Regions from separate parts of the Cyanobium sp. Lug-B genome, predicted to be linked through region 1. Evidence: predicted binding sites of a transcription regulator. Region 1 holds the regulator's gene; each other region holds the start of a gene.
The links. Region 1 encodes NtcA, which controls nitrogen genes in cyanobacteria. Its sites were predicted from a motif close to GTANCNNNNGNTAC; they were not measured.
Positions count from the first base shown of each region.

Region 2: fmdA (formamidase) is a predicted target of NtcA. The motif match lies at 3,046-3,059, and genes of this name have one in related genera.
Region 3: KBY81_RS10845 (sensor histidine kinase KdpD) is a predicted target of NtcA. The motif match lies at 2,214-2,227, and genes of this name have one in related genera.

Region 1 covers NZ_JAGQBM010000049.1:18,008-24,385, reverse strand. Annotated here, with positions in the region: gene psbH (photosystem II reaction center phosphoprotein PsbH) at 1-24, shown strand, start outside; gene KBY81_RS12045 (TatA/E family twin arginine-targeting protein translocase) at 44-367, shown strand; gene pth (aminoacyl-tRNA hydrolase) at 381-989, shown strand; gene KBY81_RS12035 (DUF3146 family protein) at 1,008-1,265, shown strand; gene KBY81_RS12030 (resolvase) at 1,267-1,713, opposite strand; gene KBY81_RS12025 (DUF3084 domain-containing protein) at 1,710-2,963, opposite strand; gene ntcA (global nitrogen regulator NtcA) at 3,039-3,704, opposite strand; gene rph (ribonuclease PH) at 3,847-4,623, opposite strand; gene KBY81_RS12010 (ATP--corrinoid adenosyltransferase) at 4,788-5,387, shown strand; gene dcd (dCTP deaminase) at 5,392-5,985, shown strand; gene KBY81_RS12000 (hypothetical protein) at 6,315-6,378, shown strand, end outside.
Region 2 covers NZ_JAGQBM010000053.1:10,489-16,866, reverse strand. Annotated here, with positions in the region: gene urtD (urea ABC transporter ATP-binding protein UrtD) at 1-538, shown strand, start outside; gene urtE (urea ABC transporter ATP-binding subunit UrtE) at 570-1,295, shown strand; gene KBY81_RS12515 (FmdB family zinc ribbon protein) at 1,375-1,647, opposite strand; gene fmdA (formamidase) at 1,784-2,989, opposite strand; gene KBY81_RS12505 (hypothetical protein) at 3,155-3,712, opposite strand; gene KBY81_RS12500 (aminotransferase class IV) at 3,691-4,557, opposite strand; gene KBY81_RS12495 (anthranilate synthase component I family protein) at 4,554-5,870, opposite strand; gene queC (7-cyano-7-deazaguanine synthase QueC) at 5,867-6,378, opposite strand, start outside.
Region 3 covers NZ_JAGQBM010000041.1:14,544-20,921, reverse strand. Annotated here, with positions in the region: gene KBY81_RS10855 (response regulator transcription factor) at 1-98, shown strand, start outside; gene KBY81_RS10850 (response regulator transcription factor) at 101-817, shown strand; gene KBY81_RS10845 (sensor histidine kinase KdpD) at 786-2,177, opposite strand; gene KBY81_RS16640 (prepilin-type N-terminal cleavage/methylation domain-containing protein) at 2,480-2,923, shown strand; gene KBY81_RS10835 (hypothetical protein) at 3,280-5,415, shown strand; gene KBY81_RS10830 (class I SAM-dependent methyltransferase) at 5,634-6,378, shown strand, end outside.

The DNA.
Region 1 (6,378 bases):
GTCAACTGGAACGGCGTCGGCTGATTCCTCTCGCCCCCTGTCCATGAACATCTTCGGCATCGGTCTGCCCGAGATGGCGGTGATCGCCGCCATCGGGTTGCTGGTCTTCGGACCCAAGCGGCTGCCCGAGCTCGGCAAGACCCTGGGGCGCACCCTGCGCGGCTTCCAGTCGGCCTCGCAGGAATTCGAGAAGGAGTTCCGCACGGCGGTGGGCACCGAGCAGCCGATCGACATCTCCGGTCCCCCCGCCGCCATCACGCCGGCCGCTGAAGCTCCTGCCGGCGTGACACCTGTCGTCACCGAAACGGCAACGCCGGCGGCGGCGGCCGAGGAGAGCGCCGCCCCCTCCACCGGCCCCTCCAGCTGAGGGCGGCCATCCGTTGGATCTGCAACTGCTGGTGGGCCTGGGCAATCCCGGCCCCCGCTACGCCGACACCCGCCACAACGTCGGATTCATGGTGCTGGAGCGGCTGGCCCGCGCCGGTGGTGCCAGCTTCCGCAACCAGGGCCGTCTGCATGGGCTGCTGGCCGAGACCGGCCAGGGGGACAGGCGGCTGCGGCTGCTGATGCCTCAGACCTTCATGAACGACAGCGGCCGCTCGATCCGCGCCGCCCTCGACTGGTTCCGGCTCGAGCCCTCCCAGATGCTGGTGCTGGTGGACGACATGGACCTGCCCCTGGGGCGCCTGCGGGTGCGGGCCGCGGGTGGCGCCGGTGGCCACAACGGCCTGCGCAGCACGATCGCCCACCTGGGCAGTGAGTCCTTCGCCCGGCTGCGGATCGGCATCGGCGCGCCGGGCGAGACCCCCGAGGAGCGCCGGGCCCGCACGGTGTCCCATGTGCTGGGCAAGTTCTCCGCCGCCGACCGGCCGGTGCTGGAGACGGTGCTGGAGGAGGTGGAGGCGGGCATCGACCTGATCCGGCGAGTGGGGCTGGAGAAGGCCGCCAACCGTTTGAACAGTTTTCGTGCCGATCCGCCGCCATCCTGAGAGCATCGACAGCGTCCCGTGAGCCGCCTTCCCGCCACCACCGCCCAGCTGCGGGTGCTGCGCCAGAGCTTCAGCCCCTGCCTGCTGGAGGGGGAGATCAGTGCCGGCGGCTTCCAGTGGCGCTTCCGCTGGGCCTTTGATCGGGGCGAGCTGCAGGTGGAGCCGTCCCTGGGGCGGGCCCTGATCCAGGACGCCCTGCTGCGCTTCCTGCTCAAGGCCGACTACCAGCTCGAACCCGGCGGCGACTACGTGTTCACGGTGCGGGCGTCGTTCTGATTCAGGGCCCCGCGGGCGCCTGGCGCCGCGGCAGATCCCGCCCCAGCCGGCGCTCCAGCAGCAGCTGGGCCACCACGTCGTCGTAGTCGCGGGGGGGCTGGCGCAGGCCGAGCGGCAGCAGCCGCCGCCAGCCCCGGGCAGGGAACAGCTCCCAGTAGCGGCGCCGCGCCGCCAGGGTGGTGCCCCGCTCATCCACCAGCTCCACCGGCAGCAGGGGCTCCAGACGCCGCCGCCAGGGGCCGCTGCCGGTGCCATCGCCGATCACCACGGCAGCCAGGGCCTGCTGGCGGTGCCACTGCTCCAGCCGTTCCCAGGCCGCCTCCGGGGGCAGCACCAGGGCTTCACGGATCTCGCGGCGTTCGGGGTCGGTGAGCACCAGGCCGCACTTGCTGCGGCCCGGATCGAGCCCCGCCAAAGGCCCGGGGGCCGCCAGGGGTCCCGCGCTCACGGGCGCCCCGGCCGGGTGGCGCCGGCGCCGCCCGGCCGGAGCCAGCGCAGCTCCACGGTGATCGGGTCGGGGGTGTCGGCGTTCTGGAGGGCCACCGCCTCAAGATTGGCGGTCACGCCGGCGGGGCGTTCGCTGAGTTCCCGGGCCAGGGCGTTGATGCTGGCGGCATCGAACTGGAGGCCGTTGGCCAGGGTGCCCTGGCGCTGGACCTTGGCGAAGGCGGCGGCCAGCAGCAGGTTGAGGCGGCTGCGGACGGCTTCGGGATCGCGCACGTCGGGCTCCAGGGAGGTGCGGGAGAGCACCTCCCCCTGCTCCACCACCTGACGGTTGGGGCGCAGGTCGGGGAAGGCGAGCACCTGGGCCTCGCCCCGCAGCACGTTGGCGGCCGAGCGGATGCTGACCACCCAGGTGCCGGGGGTGGCGAGCAGCGATTCCAGCCGGGTGATGTCGCTGCGGGGCACCAGCAGGATCTGGCGGTTGGGGGGCTGGCCGGGCAGCAGCAGCTGGAAGGCGGCCCGGTTCGACTCCTGCAGCAGGGCATCGATCACCTGCTTGGCCTGGTCGGGGCGCTGCAGCTGCACCTTGGCGGTGGCCAGGGGCTGGCCGCTGGCGATCACCACGTCGCCGCGGCGCAGGGCGATGACGTTGGTCTCCAGGTCCTTGAGTTCCTTGGCGCCGGCGGCGATGCGGCGGCGGACGCTGGCCAGTTCGGCCTCGGTGCGGCGGATCTCGGCGTCCCGGCCCTGCACCTCCCGGCTGAGCCGGAACCGCTCGGCCTCCAACCGGGCGCGCTCCGCCTGCAGGGGCTGCAGCTCGCGGCGCAGGGTGTCGACGCGGCGCTCGGCGGCCAGCAGCTGGTCGCGGGCGCGGCGCTGGCTGGCCAGGGCCTGGTCACGGCGGCGTTCGGCGGTGATCAGATCGAGGCGGCTGCGCTCCAGTTCGCCCCGGGTGCGGGTCAGTTCCCCCTCGTTGCGCTTGAGGGCGGCGCGGCTGTCCCGCAGGCGGTCCTGGATCTGGTCGAGCTCGAAGAGCCCCACCCGCAGGCGCTCGCTCACCAGCAGCATCAGCCCCAGCGACACGGCACTGATCAGGCTGCCGGTGAGCACCGTGATCACCACGGCGGTCTTGCGGGGCCGCAGGTTGAACAGGCTGAGGCGCGCCTTGCCCACACGGCTGCCGAGCCGGTCGCCCAGGGTGGAGAGAACTCCGCCGAGCACCAGGAGCGCGAGGATCAGCAGCCAACCCGACACCTTCCGAGCCCCGGTTCCGCGATCCACCAAGTATCCCTGCCGGTGGACTCGCGGCACCCGGCGGCGACCGCCCGATCAGCTGAACCGCTTGGCCAGGGCGATGGGATCGAAGACGGTGATCTTCTTGCGGTCGATCTGGACCAGGCCGTCGTTGCGCAGGTCGCCCAGCAGGCGGGTGATGGTGACGCGGGTGGAGCCGATCGCCTCGGCGATGGCCTGGTGGGAGAGGCGCAGGTCGATGGTGATGCCCTCGGTGCCGGGGACGCCGAAGTCGCGGCAGAGCACGAGCAGGAAGCTCACCAGCCGGGAGGACATGTCCCGGTGGGTGAGGGTCTCGATCATGGTCTCGGTCTGGAGGATGCGGGAGGAGAGGCCCTGGAGCAGCAGCAGGCCGACGCTGGCGTCCTGCTCGATGGCCCGCCGCACCGAGGTGGCCGGGGCCGTGACCATCTCGACCCGGGTGAAGGCGATGGCGTGATAGAAGCGGTCGGAGCGCTGGCCGGTGAGCAGGGAGAGCACCCCGAAGAGGCTGTTCTCGCGCAGCAGGGCCACGGTGATCTCCTCGCCCGACTCGTAGACGCGCGAGAGACGCACGGCACCGCGCCGCAGCAGGTAGACACGCTCGGCGGGGTCGCCGGGGAAGAAGATCGTCTTGCCGCGCTCGATGGTCTCGACGCTGCTGCCGGCCAGGCCGCGGATCACATCCAGCAGGGTGGTGGCCATGGTGCCGGGGGCGCCCATGGGGGTCACGGAGCCGGGGGATCCGCTGGATGGGCTGCTGGGGTAGCGGCTGAAGCCACGCGTAGCGCCGACCATCAAGGCGTGGCGATTGGTGATGAACCTATGGATCGGTCTGGCCGATCCATGTAGCCAATGACACTCTTTAGCCGGTCGTCCGTGCGGCTGCAACCACGCTGGGCCCGGCCGGCGCCCCAGCCAGGGCCCGGTGCTGGACCTCCTGCAGGGCGCGCAGGCCCGGTTCGGCCAGATCCAGCAGGGCGTCGAGGCGGGAGCGGGAGAAGGGGGCGCCCTCGGCGGTGCCCTGGATCTCCAGCAGCCGGCCCTGCTCGTCCATCACCACGTTGAGGTCGACCTCGGCGCGGGAATCCTCGGAGTAGTCCAGATCCAGCAGGGCCACACCGTCCACCAGGCCCACCGACACGGCCGACACCTGCTGGCGCAGGGGCGAGGCGGCCAGCACCCCCTGCTGCTGGAGGCGCCCCAGGGCGGCGGCCAGGGCGATCCAGGCGCCGGTGATCGAGGCGGTGCGGGTGCCGGCGTCGGCCTGGAGCACGTCGCAGTCGACCAGCAGGGTGCGCTCGCCGAGGGCCTCCAGATCCAGGGCGGCCCGCAGGCTGCGGCCGATGAGGCGCTGGATCTCCTGGGTGCGGCCGGAGAGCTTCATCAGCTCGCGGCCCTGGCGGCTGGGGGTGGAGGCCGGCAGCAGGCGGTATTCGGCGCTGAGCCAGCCGCTGCCGGAGCCCTTGCGCCAGCGGGGCACCTCGGGATCGAGGCAGACGCTGCAGAGCACGCGGGTGCGGCCGGCGGCGAAGAGCACCGAGCTGAGGGCGAAGCCCATCGGGTCCCAGTCGACGGCCACCGGGCGCAGGGCATCGGCGGTGCGGCCGTCGTTGCGGGGGGCGTCGGCGGGAGTGGTCACGCGGCCTTTGGCGGAGCCGGGCCAGCGTAGGTGGCGCCGGTGGTACGTCTGTTCCCAGCCACTACCGATGGTGTGCCGGGCTGGCGAGGGCCGCTACATTCGGGAGGTGAGCGGCCGGGGCGATCCGTCCGGACCTTTCACACCAACGCTTCCGTGGGGTGTCCATGACCGCCAGCCTCATCGACCCCGGCCACCCCCGGCGCACGGCCGCCCCGGCGCGCACCGAGCCCCTGGCCCTGGTGCCGCCGCTGCGGTTGGTGAGCCAGCCGGAGGGGTTGCTGCAGATCCACACGGCGCCGTTCCGGGGCAGCTTCGCGGCGGTGTTCAGCCAGGCCCTGCGCAGCGCCGGGCTGGGCAGCCGGGTGCTGGTGAGCCAGTTCCTCAAGGGGGGCGTGGAGCAGGGGCCGGCGGGCAGCCTGACGCTGTGCGGCCGGCTGGAGTGGCTGCGGCCGGGCACCCCCCACTGCCTGGATGGGCCGCCGGGGTCCCAAGGGGAGGAGGGGGCCACGGCCGAGGAGGCGCTCGAAGCGGTGGCGGAGGTGTGGGAGGTGAGCCGCGAGCGGCTGCTGAAGGGGGATCTGGATCTGCTGGTGCTCGATGAGCTGGGTCTGGCGATCGCCCTGGGGTATCTGAGCGCCGAGGCGGTGATCGAGGCGCTCGAACAGCGGCCAGCCCATCTGGATGTCATCCTGACGGGCCCCTCGATGCCGGCCAGCCTGATGGCGATGGCCGATCAGGTCACCCAGTTGCGCCGCGGCGGCTGACGCCATGCTCAAGAACGACCACTGGATCAACGAACAGGCCGCGGCCGGGATGCTGGAGCCGTTCCAGCCGACGCTGGTGCGCCACCTGGATCCGGAGGGCCGCACCGGGCCGGTGCTGAGCTTCGGGTGCTCGTCGTATGGGTACGACCTGCGGCTGTCGCCGAAGGAGTTCCTGATTTTCCGCCATGTGCCGGGCACGGTGATGAACCCGAAGCGGTTCAACCCGGCGAACCTGGAGCCGGCGCCGATGCACAGCGACGAGGACGGCGACTACTTCATCCTGCCGGCCCATTCCTACGGACTGGGGGTGGCATTGGAGAAGATGAAAGTGCCCTCGAACATCACCGTGATCTGCCTGGGCAAGAGCACCTATGCGCGGCTGGGCATCATCGTGAACACCACCCCCGCCGAAGCCGGCTGGGAGGGTCACCTCACCCTGGAGTTCAGCAATTCCTCCGGTGCCGACTGCCGCATCTACGCCGGCGAAGGCATCTGCCAGCTGCTGTTCTTCGAGGGCGACCCCTGCGCCACCACCTACAACGACCGCCAGGGCAAGTACCAGCACCAGCCCGAGCGGGTGACGCTGGCGAAGGTTTGAGGGGATTGGGGGATGGATCGGAGAAGGCAGGGAAGGGGCTTCTGTAGGGATATTGACAGTTGGTTATCGGGTCCGTCTAAGTCGATTGGCTGGGGCGGGGCCCATGGGCTAATTGGTTGTCGCGGCAAGTTTCTGCGTGAAAGGGATGGGCTGGGGAAAGTGTTCACGCTGCTGCTGGCTTGGTATGAGGGTGGTTATCAGAACAGTCCAATCTTAGTTACACCTCCACAGCAAGCAACTGCTCTATGTCGATGATTAATCCGCCATTAGACGTCACCAGCCTCCCTTACTCGAGCCGACAGTTAATCATTGTGCAACCAGATGTAGTCGTGGCCGCTGCCCGTGAAGCGGAGGCAAACGCTGCCACTCAATCGGGCGAAACCGACTGGGTTG
Region 2 (6,378 bases), on a different contig from region 1:
TGGCGTCTCCGAGCAGCAGATCTCGCGCAGCGGCATCGGCCGCAAATTCCAGACGCCGCGGGTGTTCGAGAACCTCACCGTGCTCCGCAACCTGGAGCTCTCCGCCTCACCGGTCAAGAACGCCTTCAGCCTGCTGGGGTCCGGTCTGCCCCAGTCCTCCAAGGACGAGGTGCACCGGATCATGAACTACGTGGGCCTGACCCCCTTCGCCACCGTCAAGGCCGGCTCCCTGTCCCACGGCCAGAAGCAATGGCTCGCCATTGCCTCCCTGGTGGCCCAGGCCCCGGAGGTTCTCCTGCTGGACGAACCCGTGGCCGGCCTCACCGATGAGGAAACCCTGCGCACGGCTGAGCTGATCAAGTCCCTCGCCGGCGACCACACCGTGGTGGTGATCGAGCACGACATGGAGTTCATCCGCGACCTGGGCTTCGACGTCACCGTGCTCCACCAGGGACAGGTGCTGACCGAAGGGCCGCTGGAGAAGGTCAAAGCCGATCCGCGGGTGATCGAGGTCTACCTGGGGCCGCCCGAACACTGATCGTTTCCCGACCATCACCCACCGCGAGCCCATGTCCACCACCAGCGCCCAGCCCCTGCTCCAGGTCTCCGACCTCAATGTGTATTACGGGGAAAGCCACATTCTCCGCAACGTGGATCTGACCATCCACGAAGGCAAGATGGTCTGCCTGATCGGCCGCAATGGCGTCGGCAAGACCACCTTCCTCAAGACCGTCATCGGACTGCTGCAGCAGCGATCCGGGACGATCACCTACCAGGACGGCCAGCTCACCAACCAGCCCCCCTACAAACGGGCCCGGTCCGGCATCGGCTATGTGTCCCAGGGCCGGGACATCATTCCCCAGGTGACCGTCAAGGAGAACCTGCTGCTGGGCATGGAGGCCCTTCCCGGCGGCCTGGAAAAGAACCGCCACATCGATCCGCTGATCTTCGATCTTTTCCCGATCCTCGAGAAGTTTCTCAAGCGCAAGGGCGGTGATCTCAGCGGCGGCCAGCAGCAGCAGCTCGCCATCGCCCGTGCCCTGCTGGGCAAGCCCAAGCTACTGCTCCTCGATGAACCCACCGAGGGAATCCAGCCCTCCATCATCCTCGACATCGAAAATGCGGTGCAACGGATCATGAAGGAGACCGGCATCAGCGTGCTGCTGGTGGAGCAGCATCTGCACTTCGTGCGCCAGTCCGACTTCTACTACGCCATGCAGCGCGGCGGCATCGTCTCCAGCGGCCAGACCGATCAGCTCTCCGACGACGTGATCAAGGAGTTCCTCACGGTCTGAGGATTCCGGCGCAACAGCAAGTTCCGGGCCGAGGCCACCAGTGGTGGCGCGACCCGGGACTTTTGCTTTGGTGGGGCGCTCAGCAGCCGCGGTTGAGCATCCAGGGACGGGTGCCACTCTCCTTGAGCCGGGGCTTGCCGGTGGCTTCCCTGGTTTCCTTGCGAACCAGACGCGGTTCGGACTGCTCCTGCTTCAGTCGGAAAGGGCCGCTCAGGGACATGACCGGTGTGAACACACGGAGGCCTTCGGCGCTGCAGCTCGGGCAGTTGGTTTCCTTGTGGCGCTCATCGATGCTGCGCCAGACCTCATAGTTGTCGCAGCCGTTGCTGCAGCTGTATTCGTAGACAGGCATCGCAAGACGAGGGGAACGACAGGGAGGAAAGAGAGGGCCGCCAGGAACACAGGCAGGCCCGAACAGTGGCAGACAAGAACAGTGGCAGACAAGAAAAAGGGGCCTGGTATCCAGGCCCCTCCCGCCAGCCTGCTGATCAGCAGGGGAGGATGTCCTTGTCGAAGATCCCCGTGGGGATGGCCAGGGTGCAGCAGGCGTTGGGGATGTCGACGATGCCGCTGATCCTGCCTTCCACCGGCGCACAGCTCAGCAGCAGGTAGGCCTGCTCACCGGTGTAGCCGAACTTCTTGAGGTACTCGATGGCGTTGAGGCAGGCACGCCGGTAGGCGATGTGGACGTCCATGTAGTACTGCTTGCCCTCGAACTCATCCACGGAGATGCCTTCGAACACCAGGTAGTCGGTGTAGTGGGGCTCCACCGGGCTGGTCTTGAACATGGGGTTGACCATGCCGTACTTCGCCATGCCGCCCTTGATGATCTCGACGTGGAGGTCGAGATAGCCAGACATCTCAATGGCGCCGCAGAAGGAGATTTCCCCATCCCCCTGGGAGAAGTGGATGTCGCCCATCGAGAGCTTGGCCCCTTCGACATAGACCGGGAAATAGATCCGGGTGCCCTTGGTGAGGTTCTTGATGTCGCAGTTGCCGCCGTGCTCGCGGGGCGGCACCGTGCGTGCGGCCTCGTTGGCCACCCGCTCGAACTCGCTGCCGGGGAGGGTGCCGAGGATGGCGCTGTTGGGGTTGGGCAGGGCCGCCAGCACGGGCTCGCTGCCGGAGAGGCCGGCGCCGTAGGTGCGGCGGTCGGGGGCGGTCTTCACCAGCTCCGTTTCACGACGGTTCCACTCGTTGAGCAGCTCGTGGGAGGGGGCGCAGCCGATCAGGCCCGGGTGGGTGATGCCGGCGAAACGGACACCGGGAATGTGGCGGGAGGAGGTGTAGATGCCTTCGAGATCCCAGATGGCCTTGGCGGCCTTGGGGTAGTGATCGGTGAGGAATCCGCCACCGTTCTCCTTGGCGAAGATGCCCGTGAAGCCCCACTCATCCCCCTGCAGGGCACCGACATCGAGAATGTCGACCACCAGGATGTCGCCGGGCTGGGCACCGTTGACCCAGATCGGGCCGCTGAGGACGTGAACGACCTCGAGATTCACATCCTCGATGTCCTTGGGGTCGTCATTGTTCTTGATCTGACCATCGGTCCAGTCCTTGCATTCGATCCGGAACACGTCGCCAGGGTTCACCGAGGCCACGGCAGGGATTTCCGGGTGCCAGCGGTTGTGCCCGGGCATGTCCTGTTGATCCATCGGCTTGGTGAGATCAACGGAGAAGAGTGTTTTGGGCATCGAAGAACCGAGGCGCAATTTCCCATCCATCCAAAAGGATGACCTGCGGCCCGAAAGTGTCGATTGCTACAGGACATTGGGGCCCTGTGTCCGCTCCAGGGAACGGGATCAAGAATCATTCTCACATCCAGGAGACCTTTCTCCCTCCCCTCGACCACCGGGGGATCAGGTGTCGTCGAAATCCCCTTTGCGGCAGAGATTATCCTTCAATCGGGCTACCCAGACACTGGGATCCAGCTTGCCGACCTGCTCCGTGCGGCCATCAAAGTGGAACAGAAACTGCCAGCGATCCTTGACTGGAAATGTTCTCTTGGCGTTGAGATCACTGATCGGATCTCCATAGATATTGTCATACGATTGCCAGCCCGGCTCTCCCTTGACGCTGCAGATCGCCGTGGTTTCGTACAGCTGGCCCTTGGCATCGCCGCCAACTGAGGTGACCTTCACCACACCCTTGTGCAGCCCGTTGGCAACGCCCGGCTGGAACGCCCGCACCAGCTCCACCCGGCTCCCGTCCACCTGCACCAGCAGGTCGCCCGGCTTGGCGTCCTGAACGGCCACCTCCTTCGGGGTGGCGCCGCAACCGGCCAGGGCGAGTCCCGTGCCCGCGAGCATGCCGGCCAGCAGTCCTGCCAGGTGCTTCCGGGACCCCAGGCCCCCCACAGCGTCGAACAACGTGATGGATCGATTCTGGCGCCAACCTATGACGACGCCAGCAGCCATCTCCAGAGGCCATCAACCCCGGCGGGCAGGGGCAGATCGATGGCCCCGCAGCGCCGGATCGGGCGGCCGCCCAGGCTGTTGACCAGCAGGGCCGCCTCGCTCTCCAGCAGGTCCGCCACTGACAGCCGCTCCTCCCGCAGCAACCCCAGGGCCAGGCCGCGGCCCCGCATCACCCCCGGCAGACAGCCGCTCTCCAGGGGCGGGGTGACCCACGCGCCCCTGCGCCGCACCAGCAGGTTCGCGCTGGTGCCGCAGCACAGGTCGCCGCCGCTGCCGAGCAGCAGGGCGTCATCGGCCCCGGCGGCCCGGGCCTCCCGCAGGGCCTGGATGGCGCCGCCGTAGGCGAAGGTCTTGCAGCGGCTGACCAGGCTGGCGGCGTTACGCCGCTCCACCCCACTGACGATCACCGCCACCGGCGTGGAGGCGGGCCTCCAGGGGCTCAGCTGCAGCCAGAAGCGGGGGCGGCCCTGGGGTTCGTCCGGCCCCGGCAGCGCCAGGCCCCGGCCGGCGCCGCTGCCCCGGCTCCAGTTGAGCCGCAGGGCCCCGCTGCCGGTGAGGCCACTGCGGGCCACCGCCTCGGCCAGCAGCGCCCGCACCCGGTCGGCCCCGGGGGGTGGCGCCAGGCCCAGGCTGGCGGCCGAGATGCGCCAGCGCTCCAGGTGCTCCGCCAGCAGCCGGGGCGTCCCCCCTTCGATCAGCACCGTTTCAAAGAGACCATCAGCCAGCAGCAGGCCGCGGTCGTTCAGGGGCAGGCAGAGCCGGTCCGGATCGCCCCAGGTTCCCTCCGGCGTCGGCCCGTCGATCCAGGCGATGGCCGTGCCGGCCGGAGCTGGGTCAGCGCTCATGCCAGGGCCTCCAGCAGCGGCTCGATCTTCCAGCCCATCTCCCGGGCCTCCCCCACGGGGTCGGAGTCGGCCACGATGCCGCCGCCGGCATGCAGCCGCAGGCGCCGATCCTTCTGCAGCAGGGTGCGGATCAGGATGCTGCTGTCGAAGCCGCCATCGGCTCCCAGGTGAAACAGGGAGCCGCAGTAGGGCCCCCGCGGCACCGGCTCCAGCTGGCTGAGGCGCCGGCAGGCCCGCACCTTGGGGGCGCCGGTGATCGAGCCCCCCGGCCAGCAGGCCCGCAGCAGGTCGACCAGGCCGCGCCCGGCGGCGAGCTGTCCCATCACCACCGAGGTGAGGTGGTGCACGTGGGCGTAGCTCTCCAGCCCCAGCAGCTGGGGCACATGCACCGAGCCGGGTACGCAGACCCGGCCCAGGTCGTTGCGCAGCAGGTCGACGATCATCACGTTCTCGGCCCGGTCCTTGGGGTCGCAGATCAGCTCGGCGGCGCGGGCGGCATCGGCGTCGGGGTCGGCGTGGCGGGGCCGGGTGCCCTTGATCGGGCGCGTTTCCACCCGGCCGTCGGGGTGCAGGCGCAGGAAGCGCTCCGGCGAGGCCGAGATCACCGCCTCCCCACCGGCGATGGCCAGGCCGGCGAAGGGGGCCGGGCCATGGCCCACCAGACGGAGGAACAGCGCCAGCGGATCGGGCGGCTCCTCCCGCAGGCTCTCGCAGCAGGCGGTGAGGTTGGCCTGGAAGAGGTCGCCGGCGGCGATCCACTCCCGCAGGATCCCCACCTGGGCGGCATAGGTGTCCGGGTCGGTGTGCCAGTGCCAGGCGCCGCGGGCGATCCCGGGCCCCTCGGCCGGGCGCTCCCCGGCCCCGGCCACCGCCGCCGCCAGGGCGGGATCCGCCAGCAGCCCCGCCATGGCCGCGAACCGGGCCGGGTCCTGGCCCTCGAGCCACAGCCGACCCTCCCCCCGGTCGAAGTGGATCAGGGGATCGTGGCGGGCCGCCCAGAGGGTGGCCATGTCGGAGGCCAGCCAGTGCCCGGCCGGCTCCACCCAGGCCCCGGCCTCGTAGCCGAGCCAGCCCAGCCAGGGTCCCCCCTGGCCCTCCAGATCGGCGAAGACGTCAAAGGGATCGGCTGCCCCCGGACTGCCCGGCAGCCCCCGGCAGGTCACGCTGGCCACCGGATCCACCCCGAGCACGCCGCGGCAGCCGAGGGGGCTGCCGTCTCCGTCGAGCAGCACCAGCCCGTCCCGGCCGAAGCGCTCGGCCAGGACCCGCGCCAGGGCCCGGGGCTCCAGCCATGGGAGCGGATCGCTCCTCAACGGTCGGCTCCGGCGCCGAGGGCGGCTCCGGCGCGCACGGCGGCGCTGGTCAGGTCGGCCCGGCCCGCGGCCACCAGGGCGGCATCACGGATGCGGCAGCTGTCGCAGCGGCCGCAGGGGAGATCCTCGCCGCTGTAGCAGCTCCAGGTGGCCGCGATCGGCACCCCGAGCCGCAGGGCCTCGCGCACGATGGTGGCCTTGTCCCAGGCCACCAGGGGGGCCCAGAGGCGGGCCCCCTGACCCTCCCGTCCCGCCTTGGTGGCCAGGTCGGCCAGGGTCTGGAAGGCGGCCAGGTAGTCGGGGCGGCAGTCGGGATAGCCGGAATAATCCACCGCATTGACCCCGAGCACGAGGCTGGTGGCGCCGCGGGCTTCGGCCAGGCTTAGCCCCAGGGCGATGAACACCGTGTTGCGGCCGGGGACGTAGGTGCTGGGAATCACCCCCGCGACCACGCCGCCGTCGGGGACGGGGATGGCCGGATCGGTGAGGGCCGAGCCGCCCCAGGCCG
Region 3 (6,378 bases), on a different contig from region 1:
GCTACCTGCGCCGCAAGCTCGAGCCGGCCGGCCAGCCCACCCTGATCCAGACGGTGCGCGGTGTCGGCTTCATGCTGAAGGAAGGGCCGCCCCGCTGAGAATGGCGGAGGCCCCATCCAAGTCGCGGCTGCTGGTTGTCGAGGATGACCAGCGGATGCGCACGTTCCTGGCCGGGGAACTCAACTGCGAGGGCTACGACGTCACCGAAGCCGAAGACGGCCAGGGGGCGCTGATGCACCTCAGGGACGCCTGCACCGATCTGGTGCTGCTCGACTGGACCCTGCCCGATTTCAGCGGCGTAGAGATCTGTCGAAGGCTGCGCTCCAGCGGTGACATCACCCCCGTGCTGATGCTCACCTGCCACGACGACATCCGCGACCGGGTTGAGGCGCTCGATTCCGGGGCTGATGACTACATCCTCAAACCCTTCTCGATCGAGGAGTTGCTGGCCCGCATCCGCGCCCAGCTGCGCCGCACCGCCTACTGGCGCGGTGTGGCCGAATCCGATCTGCTGCGTTGCGCCGACCTCTCCGTGAACACCGCCACCCGGGAGGTGATGCGCGCGGGCCAGGCGATTTCCCTCTCCGTGCGCGAGTACGACCTGCTCCTCTGCCTGCTGCGCGGCACCGGCCGTGTGGTGGAGCGGGAGGAGATCCTGCGCGAGGTGTGGGGCGAAAACCACTTCGGCGACGAAAACCTGCTGGGCGTCTACATCCGTTACCTGCGCCGCAAGCTCGAACCGGAGGGGCTTCCCACCCTCATCCAGACGGTGCGCGGCGTGGGCTTCATGCTCCGTGAAGGGGAGCCGCGCCCATGAGGCGCAGCTGGAAATCGGCTCCCCCCTCCGGCCCATCCGCCACCGTCACGCTCCCCCCCATCGCCTCCATCAGGGCCCGCACCACCGCCAGGCCCACGCCGCTGCCGGGAATGGCGCCGGTGTGGCGACCCCGGCCGAAACGCTCGAAGATCAGCGTCTTCTCCCGGTCGGGCACGCCGGGGCCGGTATCGATCACGTGCACCACCACCCGATCGAGGCTGGCATCGAGCCGCAGCTGAATCGGGCCACCCCCTGGATCGTATTTCTGGGCGTTCTCGATCAGGTTGCCCAGGCACTGCTCGAAGCGATCGGCATCACCGAGCGCGAAGGTGCGTGCCCCCTGGGTGGCCCCTGGGCAGATCCGCAGCCGACCGTGGCAGCGCGAGCGCAGCCGCTCCGCCACCCGCTCGATCGCCTGGGCCACATCAAACGGCTCAAAGGGCATCAAGGTGCGGTTGGCATCGATGCGGGTGAGGGCCAGCAGATCCGTCACCAGCTTCCCCATCCGGCCCGCCTCCTCCTCAATCAGCGCCAGCTGGCCGGCCTCCTCCTCCGAGAGCCCGTGGGAGCGTCGCCGCAGGCGCCCGGCGTAGTTGCGGATCAGGCTGATGGGGGTGCGCAGTTCGTGGCTTACCCCATTGGCGAAGCCCCGCTGGCGCTCCCAGGAGGCGGAGAGACGATCCAGCAGATCGTTGAAGGCCACCGCGATCGGTGCCAGCTCCCGGGGCTGGGCGTCCACGAGCACCCGCTGGCTGTCGAGGGTGTCGGAACTGATCGCCTGCATGCGCAGCCCCAGATCATGGAGGGGGGCCAGGCCCCGCACCAGCACCGGCCGCAGCAGCAACCCCGTGAACAGTGTGGCCAGACCGGCGGCCACGATCAGAAGAGTCAGCAGCAGCCGCTGCTGGGCCAGCTTGTGGGTGATGTCCTCCAGGAAGCGGAGGCGCACCGTGCCCGTCCCGAGATGGATCTGCTCCGAGCTGGTGAGGTAGGTAAGGTTCCCGAAACGGAGCACGGCGACCTGCCCGTAACCGTTCCGCTGGGCCGGCAATCGCGCCAACGGCACGCCAGTGGGGATGGAGAACAGGCGGATCTGGTCGGCAGCGCCATAGGGGATGCCCTGGTCGGTCTCCACCCAGCCGAGAAAGTTGGGGCTGATCAGCCGGGCCAGTGCTTCGCTGATCTCGTCGAGGGTGCGTGGCACGGGCCGGCGCGAGAGGAGCACCTGGCGGACGCTGGCGACCGTGGCACGGTGCTGGTCACGTCGCTCCTGGCTGGCCAGCAGGGCGGTGGCCCCGATCAGAAGGGCGTAGCCCCCAAGAACGGCCAGCAGGCTGAGCCCCAGCAGGCGCCGGCGCATCGAAAACGCCTTGGCGGAAAGGGTGAACGGGCCTGGGGACCAAGAAATACCCATCAATTTCATTAGAGGTTCATTAGACCTCGGCAAGATCCGCTGCCATGTGGATCGTAATGGACAATGAAAGGACCACCACTCCGCCTACGCCGCAATGGCCCAGAACCTGGAAGACCCCAGCTAAGTCAAGGGTTCCGAGCCTTAGGGGAAACAACAACCCCCCACCCGCCACAACGACAGGGCCTGGATGGACGGGACTGCTTTTGGTGCATAAAATCGAATGAGTCAAGAGCTTCGCAGCCTTTCCAATGAACATCTCTCCCAAGACCAAGCTGGCGCTGATGCGCAGCCTTCGCGAGAAGAAGTCGAAGGTGGCCCAGGGCTTTACCTTGATCGAGCTGATGATCGTGGTGGCGATCGTGGGCATCCTCTCCGCCGTTGCTCTCCCCAACTTCCTTGGCGCTCGGGCTGCAGCCTCCGCCGGTGCTGCGGTTGGTGAAGTTGTCGGGGTTGCCAAGGAGTGTGCCACATTCATCGCCTCTGGTGGCGTCGGCACGCCTCCAACAGCCAATACTGGATCGGGCATGTCAATTGCTTGTGCCACTACCGGGGGCACTGTTTCTAAAACCTTCCAGTCCGGCGCACAAGGTGTAAATTGCCTTGGTACTGCGGTTACTTCAGCCACTAACTCTAACAAGGTTTCAATCAGCATTGCTGGTACCACCGGTGCCATGACCTGTTCATTCCCCTAACTGGTCAGCCTCATTTCCTTAACTTTGATTAGTGGCCTCTCTGGCCACTTTTTTTATGCAAAGAAGTCTTGTATTCAAATTTAGTTTCTGGCAGCTTGATGCCACGGAAGTGGCTACACAATAAGGCTCGAGCTATCATCCTTGATGACCTGGCATTCTGGAGTTCGCATCAACCTATCTCGTCAATACCCTTAGGCAATAGACTTTCCAAATGCAATAGGCAATCCATGGCTAAGAGCATTCCGAACATCTCTATGGCCAAGGTATTGGCACGAAGATCTCATGCATTGATCATATACTAGAGTTTCTGCAGCCTAACGTTATCTTTAGGACCCAGAGCCAATCCCAAAGACGTCATGCCCTCCATTGACTGCCAAGCATTGCTCGATGCCGCCAAAGATGAGTTCGCTAAGCAAGACTACATCAAAGCAATTCCCCTTCTTGTCAAACTGATTAAGGACAAGGACTATCGCGTCAAGGGCCTAAGCAGTCTTGGTGCCTGCTTATTTTACTTGAGTCATTATAGGGCTGCAAGAGTCTTTTTAGAGAGAGCACTCATTATTGATGCCGGCTATCTTCCTGCGCGTCACAACTTGGCAAGCACACTTTATACTTTGAAATGCTATGAACAAGCGGATAGAGAGTTTTGTTCCATTATACAAATGAATCCGGAAGACGACGCGGCATGGCAAGGACGATATCACTGCTGCAGCGCATTAGGTAGAATTGACGAATGCCGCTCTATCTTGCTTGGCTGGCCAAAGGCCCTGCAGACATCTCCGACATTTGTGCTTGCATCGGCTCAACTCCTCCGACTTGAAGGCAAAAAACACGAAGCGATACAGCAATTACACAACTTTGCAGGATCTGAACATGCAGGCGCAGAGGTGTATGCCTTAATGTGTGAGATATTTCATGAAACCCATAGGCTTCAAGACAGTCTAAAGGTGATCAGAAAGGCCATTTCACTGCAACCGAACAACATCTTCTATCTTTGCATGGAAGCAAATATCCATTACCTCTGTTCAGACGTGGATAAATGTTCAAAAGCTTTTGAGGATGCTGCAAGACTCCATCCAAGGTCAGCAGCACTCCTGCTCAATCAGCATCTTTTATTTCCTGTAATTCCATCCTCTTCACATCAGATAGACGAATGTAGAGCGAGGTTTGACTATGGCCTGAACATGGCTGAGACGATGCCTCAGTTAGAGCTTGTTTATGAACATCCAATGTCTCTCCATACTTTTTCACTTGCTTATCACAATAAAGATGATCGAGGACTTCTGGAAAGATACTCTGCATTGATGAGAAAGCTTGCAGCCCCTTTACTTTCTCATCTCCATCAAGCGAGATCAGAGCTTGGCGCCTTCAACCATATCCCAAAATTCGAAACCGACAAACTGAGGATTGGATTTCTATCTAAACACTTTTACGGGCATAGCAACACCATTGCCTTCCAAGGCTTGATTCGCCTTTTAAATCGTGACCAGTTTAATATCTATTTAATTCATGTTCATGGCAGCTTGGATGATGACGTGAGGAAAGAGCTTGATTCCTTTGCAGATCATGTAATTTATCTCTCCAATGATTTATCCGTTATCTATAATCAATTGCATGATCTAGAGCTAGATATCCTCTACTTCACTGACCTTGGTATGACACCTTATGACTTTCTCTTTCCCTTTTTCAGGTCAGCTCCTATCCAAATCACTGGATGGGGGATTCCTCACACTTCTGGGAACGACTCAGTTGACTATTATATCTCCTCAGATGGTATTGAGCCTGAAGGTGCAGATAGCCTGTATACAGAAAAGCTAGTTCGTTTGCCAGGCGGACTTCCCTGTTGCTGCTATTCTGCCTCATTTGAAGTGGCAGATATTGGGAGAGAGTACTTTTTTCTTCCCCATCACTGCAAGCTGGTCGGATGCCTACAATCATTGCACAAGCTACATCCAGATTTTGATCATCTCCTAGAAGATATCGCACTTCGCAATCCAGATGCAATCTTTGTCTTTGTAGGAGATGAGTATGACGTTTCTACTGAGCGTTTCTTACAGCGACTTGCTACGTTTGCGCCGTCAGCGAGAGATCAGACGATTGTTCTGAAAAAGATGTCAAGAGGCGAGTATCAAGCTCTATGTAAGTGCATGGATTTATTGTTAGATCCAATTTACTATGGAAGCGGAATTACTTTTTTTGAGGCTGTCCTTTCTGGAACTCCGATTATAACTCTAGAAGGCAGCTATCTTCGTTCGAGAGTTGTGGCGGCTGGGTATCGTGAAATGGCGATTATCAACGCCCCAATTACGCAGTCACTCCTTGAGTATGCTGAAGTTGTTCATGAACTACTTGAACACGATGACAAAAGATGTAGCTTGCGACGTCAGATTCTCAACCAAAAGCACCGCATCTTCAATAGAGCTGATTACGTACGCCACTTTGAACAATTTTGCATTGCAGCTAGCAAAGGAGCTCTTAACTGTAATGAATAATTTGCGTAGTCATGAGATGCTCACATGATTCTTAATGTCTTTACTGCAGCTCATGGCAACGCTATTTCACTTTGCATGAGCACTTGGTTTCGGCAAGAGGAGGTTTTTCATTTTGCTCGGTTCACAGTCATGAGGAGCATGCTATGGCTGCTCTTTTTTGAGCATCATTTTTTTCGATTTGGTAAGATCATAGGACCAACCACCACTCCACTGAACCCTTGGATCGAAGCAGCTCTCACGACTCAATTAACTATTCCACAAGGCGAATTAATGCTCTGCTTGGCTCAATGCCCGGCCCGCGCAGTTACCTTGAAATAGGTGTCGAGACAGGTCAGACATTCTTTGAGATTTCTGCTGATCGCAAAACAGCTGTTGACCCCAGATTCTTGTTTGATTCTGATTTGGCTCCGCATCATGAGGCAAGTGAGTTTTTTCAAATTTCAAGTGATCAATTCTTCTGTGAATTCCAACGAGATCTAAAATACGATCTTGTGTTTCTTGACGGCCTGCACACATGGGAGCAAACCTATCGCGATTTCTGCAACGCCCTACTAGTCACCCATGACCAATCAATCATCATTTTAGATGACATCTTTCCTTGCGATGTCTTCTCCTGCAATCGTGATCAAGTTGAGGCTGTCATGATGCGGCAGTTCATGACAGGCGACCCCAGCAATGCGTGGCACGGGGATACCTATAAGGTGATTCCATTGATCCGCACATTCCATCCTTTGCTTTCATTTTGCACCATTATTTCGGATGGAAATCCGCAAGCTGTTGTTTGGCGCGCAACAGCACCCATCAATGATCCTTCATGCATCATTCAGGACCAAGGCCTTCTAAATATGTCTTCGCTAGATTATCTCTGGTTTCTTAGAAATCAGGGTCTATATAACCCGATGAATGAGGATGATGCGCTTAATCTCGCCATGCACTCCCTGAAAGTGAAACGCAAGGAAGATC